DNA from 2 places in the Solibacillus sp. GQ1 genome. Region 2 is predicted to be linked to the other one. Evidence: riboswitches for the same ligand, from Rfam matches in the RefSeq annotation. Region 2 holds a riboswitch; the other holds the start of a gene.
What was found. A riboswitch is a leader RNA that binds a small molecule or an ion and turns the genes downstream of it on or off. The one in region 2 is predicted to bind glycine.
Positions count from the first base shown of each region.

Region 1: it holds a riboswitch for glycine, as region 2 does, so the genes downstream of both, AC6CH1_RS05850 (amino acid permease) here and gcvT (glycine cleavage system aminomethyltransferase GcvT) in region 2, are expected to answer to the same signal.

Region 1 is NZ_JCAXEX010000001.1:1,193,595-1,197,015, reverse strand. It holds gene AC6CH1_RS05855 (cobalamin-independent methionine synthase II family protein) at 1-44, shown strand, start outside; gene AC6CH1_RS05850 (amino acid permease) at 143-1,480, opposite strand; glycine riboswitch at 1,735-1,814, opposite strand; gene AC6CH1_RS05845 (dehydrogenase) at 2,135-2,671, opposite strand; gene aspA (aspartate ammonia-lyase) at 2,893-3,421, shown strand, end outside.
Region 2 is NZ_JCAXEX010000001.1:1,956,475-1,959,895, forward strand. It holds gene gcvPA (aminomethyl-transferring glycine dehydrogenase subunit GcvPA) at 1-293, opposite strand, end outside; gene gcvT (glycine cleavage system aminomethyltransferase GcvT) at 397-1,506, opposite strand; glycine riboswitch at 1,667-1,776, opposite strand; glycine riboswitch at 1,780-1,872, opposite strand; gene AC6CH1_RS10020 (shikimate kinase) at 1,999-2,511, opposite strand; gene comGF (competence type IV pilus minor pilin ComGF) at 2,821-3,276, opposite strand; gene AC6CH1_RS10030 (type II secretion system protein) at 3,273-3,421, opposite strand, start outside.

The sequences.
Region 1 (3,421 bases), 760 kb from region 2:
AAATTCAGCAAGGACAGCAACTTGCTCTGCAGTACTGGAGTTAAATATAAACATATAATTTTCAATATGAAAAACACGCAAATTCTCGGTATCTTTGAATTTGCGTGTTTTCCGTTTTTTATAACATGTTGGATTTGCCTAATTATCTTTTACGAACCTTATAAAGAACAAATAGCAGTATAAACCATAACGGTGTTAACAGCAGTGAAGTTCTCGTAGACTCGGAAATGGCCATAATGATTAGTAAAAACAAGAAGAAGGCCAATATTAAATAGTTGATAAATGGTGTTAAAGGTGCTTTGAAAATTGAAGATCTATGTAATTCCGGATGACGCTTTTTGTAAATAATATGCGAAATCAGAATAATGCTCCAAACCCAAATAAAACAAATTGCACTAATTGTTGTCACGATACTAAATGCATCGTCCGGCATGAAATAGCTAAGCAATGCACCAATCGATACTACAACCGCAGAAAATAACAGACCATTTTGCGGCACCGCATTTTTGTTTAATTTACCGTAAGCTTTTGGTGCTTGTTTATTACTACTTAAACTGAACAGCATACGACTCGTTGAGAACATTCCGCTATTTCCTGCAGAAGCAGCTGATGTCAGTACAACAAAGTTAATCAAACCTGCTGCAATCGGAATACCTACCAATGCGAAAACCTGAACGAATGGTGAGCTTGACGCGCTTAATGTATCCCAAGGGTTGATTGTTAAAATTACGAATAATGCTCCTACATAAAACAGCAGAATACGAACGGGAATTTTATTAATTGCAGATGGGATATTCTTTTGCGGGTTTGCCGTTTCAGCAGCTGCTACCCCTACTAATTCAACACCAACGAATGCAAAGACAACCATTTGGAACGCCATTAAAAATCCAAATGCCCCATTCGGGAATAATCCGCCATGCTCCCATAAATTTGATACAGCAACCTTGCCTGTATCTGTTTCAAAGCCAATAATCAGCAATACAATACCTATTGCGATCAACGCAACAATTGTGATGATCTTAATTAACGCAAACCAAAACTCCAGCTCTCCGAACAGTTTGACCGTCAATAAATTCAAAATAAGTAAAACTACTAAACATGCGATAGCCGGTACCCATTGCGGGATATCAAACCAGTACTGCGTGTACATGCCGACAGCGATAATATCTGCCATTGCCGTCATAATCCAGCAAAACCAGTATGTCCAGCCTGTAATATAGCCTGCCCAGTCCCCTAAGTATTCAGTGGCGAACTCAGTAAAAGATGCATAGCCGCCTTTTGATAAAAGCAATTCGCCAAGTGCACGCATGACGAAAAATAGTGCGGTTCCAACGATTAAGTATGCAAAGATAATAGAAGGTCCTGCAAGTGAGATCGCTTTACCTGACCCTAAAAACAACCCCGTTCCGATCGTTCCTCCAATCGCAATTAACTGAACGTGGCGATTTTTCAGATCGCGCTTTAATTCTTGTTGTTCCAAAACGATTCCTCCAAAGGATAAGTATTTTGTCTGTTTACACAGCGCAAAATAATAAGTACTTCATCGCGGTCCATCAAGTAAATTTTTCTGGAATAAAAACAGGGACTGATAATATGCCAGTCCCTGTGTCTAAGAATAATCGATTTCGCCTCTGCAAAATCGCGCCCAGATTTCAAAAAATCTGTGACATCTATCGAGGGCTTTTCATTAAACAATGGGTGTTCATACACCCTATGTTAAAGAAAAGCGTCTCTCATTACTCTTCTGTCCTTTTGCCTGAGATTGTGAACCCTTCGGCGACGCGGATTATCGCGCTCTCTCCAGAAACTGCTCCCGTCAGTAGTTTTATCCACGACGATCAACGCTTGATATGTATGCAATTAGTTGCCTATAGGTCCCTGGCATCTTCCAGTTTCCTATAGTTCGCGTTCAATACTATTATTGTACGATAATCATACTACCAATTTTTTGACCGTCTTACAATGGACAATCGGAGTCGTTTATTATGTAAATAGCAATTTAACCTTATTCCCAACATAATGTTTTCTTCTTGCAGAAAATTCATGACCAAAAAAATATTACACCGAAAATTCGATATTTTCAGTGTAATATTCATATAGAGGAATTGGTAGCCCCTCGTATTACTGTATTCGTTTACTGCAATTTTTCCTGAACCGTTGAATCTTCTTCATATGTTGTTCGATTGATATCAATCAGCTTTCCTTTTGAGGTGTTAGTCTTTTTCATTTTGACAACATACGTATTGTCCAAAGCGATTTCTGTGCAGACGATGTCTTTCTCGCTGCGAATATCTTCCGGATAGTTTAAGGTAATGACTAAAATATCCTCATCTTTTTCGATTTTCTCAATTTCTCTTCCACAACCATCCGAATATCCTGTGACAAACAGCACTTCCTCTGTTTCAAAATCGACAGATGGAACCGACTCAAAACCAAAAATATCGGCCCAAGTAGTATAAAGCTTTTCATCCTGCACGATTGAAATACTCGTACCGACCTCAGGAGGTATCGAATCTAAATGAAACAGTAATTCATATTCTACTTTATTTTCATTATTTTCTTCCTGCACAGGTTCAGTTGAATCGGTTGATGTTTCGTTTTCTTTCGTATTACATGCTGCAAGGAGCAAGATCATTCCCACGACCAGCATATAACTTAACCATTTCTTCATCGACAATCACCTCATCCCTTTATCCCTTTCCTAATTAGTCGTATAGAAAATCAAAAAGTTACGAAATTTCACTCATTATATTTGTTAATATTGGTTAATTTAAGCTTACGTGAGAACGTTAAATAAACTAATAATTCAGCAAGTAAGCTTTTATTATTATATGGCGTATAATGTAGTTGTTTATCCAACTATTACACCATTCTCTTGGAGGGTTTGTACAAATGAGTACACGTATTGAAAAAGACTTTTTAGGCACATTAGAAATTCCAAAGGACGTTTATTACGGCGTTCAAACAACTCGTGCATTAGAAAATTTCCCGATTACTAAAATGACAATGCACCCTGAATTAATTCGTGCATTTGCCATCGTAAAGAAAAGTTCGGCACTTGCAAATGCCGCTATCGGCAAATTGGATCCAGTAATTGCTAATGCAATTGCACAAGCATCAGATGACATTATTTCAGGACTATTACATGACCAGTTCGTTGTAGATCCAATTCAGGGCGGAGCAGGCACTTCAATGAACATGAATGCCAATGAAGTAATTGCAAACCGCGCACTGGAAATTTTAGGGGAAGAAAAAGGTACTTATTCAATCATTAGTCCTAACAGCCATGTCAATATGGCGCAGTCAACAAATGATGCATTCCCATCGGCTATTCATATTGCAACAGTTTCTACGTTAAATAATTTAATTATGGCGATGGAAATGATGCGTGATAGCTTTATCAGAAAATCAGTAGAATTCG
Region 2 (3,421 bases):
GTATAGAACTCCGAACGTGAAATAACGTGATCAACAATTACCGGTTTATAGTGGTTGTATACACCTGCACCTAAAAACGATACATTGCTTGCTGTATCTTTATTTTTTGAAGCAAGTTGTGCCAGTTCCTTCATTAAAGCGGCTTCTGACTTGGCAGGTTTAATATTGTAGCTTCCTTGGAAGCGAACTTTCTCAGGAATATCCTCGAAAAGCTCATCAATTGTCGCAACCCCGATACGGTCTAACATTTCTTGTTTATCTTGTTCCGTCATTGGTAAATAACGATGTTTCATTGTTAACCCTCTTTTCAAAAGTTTTATCCCGCATTAACGGGCAGTAAGCTTGGTTCAACTATCAATCTAGGGGATGAAGACCCCCACTGATTGAAGTTTCATTTTATTTTGCACGCTTGTAAAATGGAGTTTCAACAACAACTGCTTTTGCTCTATTTTTTCGTACTTCAATTTCTAATTCAGTTCCAACTTCTGTGAATTTTGCGTCAATTAAAGCTAAGCCGATATTACGCTTTGTCATTGGTGACTGAGTTCCTGTAGTTACAAAACCAATCTCTTCACCATCTTTAAATACTTTATAGCCATGGCGGGGAATACCTTTATCAATCATCTCGATGCCTACAGATTTACGTGTTAGGCCATTTTCTTTTTGGTCAATTAATGCTTGCTGACCGATAAATTGCGGATCCTTTGCCAATTTCACCGCAAAGCCAATTCCCGCTTCCAATGGTGAAATCTCTTTTGAAATCTCTTGGCCATATAATGGTAAGCAAGCTTCAAAGCGAAGTGTATCACGTGCTCCTAAACCGGCCGCTACTACACCTTTGTCTTTTCCTGCTTCCAAAATTTTGTTCCATAAATCGACAATCGCTGCTGGTGTCCCGTAAATTTCAAATCCGTCTTCACCTGTATAGCCAGAGCGAGAAACTAGAACCGAATGACCGCCTACATCCACATTGTCCTGGAATTTAAAATATTTAATTGCCGTTAAATCTGTTGCTGTTAATGTTTGCAGAACTTCCTGAGATAATGGTCCTTGCAATGCGATTTGAGCATAGTCATCTGACACATTTGTCACTTTGACATCCCCTTCGACATGCTGCTGTAACCATTCAAAGTCCTTTTCAATATTCGCTGCATTAACACATAGTAAATAACGGTTATCTTCCAAACGGTATGTCAGTAAATCGTCAACAACACCGCCATCTTCATAACATAGTGCACTGTATTGTGCGCCGCCAACTGCAATTTTAGAAATATCGTTGGAAAGCATCTTTTGTAGATAAACTAGTGCATCCGGACCTTCTACGATAATTTCCCCCATATGGGATACATCAAAAAGTCCTGCACGGTTACGAACCGCATCATGCTCCTCTTTAATCGAAGAAAATTGTACCGGTAATTCCCAGCCGCCAAAATCAACTGTTTTTCCACCATACTTTGCATATTCATCAAAAAGTGGTGTGCGCTTTAGCTTTAATTCATTTGTCATGTTCATTTCCTCCTTTAGTTATGTATGTTCGTTTTGCTTTGTAAGGGGAAACAACATTACACCTATCAAAGTGTAAATCTATCTTTTTATTAGAATCATCAGAATATTAAAAGCCGATTTCTCCACAAAAAAAGACAGACGAATCCCCTTTACCGAGATTCTCTGTCCTTGCACCTGAAAGTTACACCCAAATTTGATCCACTATCACAATTTAGGCTTTCCCCGTTGGTGGCTGTTCGCAACAATAGCTGATTACAGCACTCTCCAGAGTTGCGTCCAATACGAGTCTTTTTGCCTGAGAGATTCATAGCATAGCTATTTGCTCCTTCGGCGACGTGACATCACGTTCTCTCCCCGTACCATCATCCGCGTTAGATTATTTACTTCATGTTATTGCTCTTCTTAGCAATATCCTAACATTGAATATAATGCAAACGCAATCTTTTTTTAATTTTATTCAAAATACGAACATTAAGTACGATTATCCAGTAATCATTCGCCTTTAAGACGTTTTACTTGAAAGCCGATGTACTCAACAATTTGTCTTAACGTTCTCCCGGCTGTCAGTACTTGTATATGGCCAGCTAGTCGATAATTCTTTCTGCGTTGGTGATACAGATTTTCCAATTCTTGCTCCGTTGATGATTGAACAATGGGACGGTTTTTGTCATTCCGAATACGCATATAAATATCTTCAAATTTTGCATCAAGAAAAAATACAAGCCCTGTCTGGCGCATAATTCTCCTGTTTTCTTCATTTACGGCTACCCCACCGCCTGTAGCGATAATGCATGCTTCATCACGAAAGTTCTTTAAAAATTCCGTCTCGATTTTTCGGAAGTGTGCTTCGCCGTATTTCTCGAAAATTTCAGGAATTGTCATACCCTGTTGTCGTACAATTTCATGATCCATATCGTAATACGGCATTTTCAAGAAAAAACTTAAACGTCTTCCAATCGCACTTTTTCCGCACCCCATAAATCCTACTAAATAAATTTTACGCATGCTGTTCACCTTCTTCTATTACGGACTACTTAATCAATTACGCCTCTACCTATTCTTTCGTTTCTATTTTGCTACTTAAACAGAAATATTTTTAGGTCAAACAAAATCGCATTATGCGACATTTTTTCGACTTTGCAAAAAGAAGTCGAACTTTAAGGTAAATTTAGTATATTTATCGTAGCACGAACGTAAATAGATTCCAATGAATTATATACTTTTATTTGCGCAAAATATGCATTTGTATAGAAAACAGCAGCTCCGGAAACTATGAACAATAAAAATACAGCCAGCAAAAATAATGCACCCTTCTCATTTTGGAGGCAATGGTAACACGAGGTCTCTTTCTCGCTTTGTTCCATTTTTCATCACTACCCTCATATTCACATCATTTTCATCCACCGCCAACTCCCATTTCTCAACAAAAGGCAGCATAATTTCATTTCCCCCTTTATTCGACCTTTTACGCAAATGCTGTTCTGATTTATCAAAAACAAACAAACGCTCCTCGGGGTCATTTGATATTTCCAGTTGCAGCATACCAGAGCTGAGCACCCTCCCAGATGCTGAATTCATATTGTATTGATGAAGATCATAAACGAACAATTCCCAGTTCACCTCATCTTTCATCATCTCAAGCTGTTGAAGATCCCGAACCCATATAAGGATAAGCAGGCTTATTGCGGTAAAAAGTACAAACACGGTTAACTGAAACAAGCTTTCCAGTAGTGTAAAACCCCGCTCATTAAATATTTGCCTCAATTTCATACACACAGTTCCTCTTCTTTTTCATTGTTGACATAATGGACACATACTTGGTACCCATCGTAATTCCATTGAAACTGAACCCCGTCAATGTGTTGAACTCCGGCGGATTGTCCAAATCTTTTATATTTCATCGCTCCTATAAAAG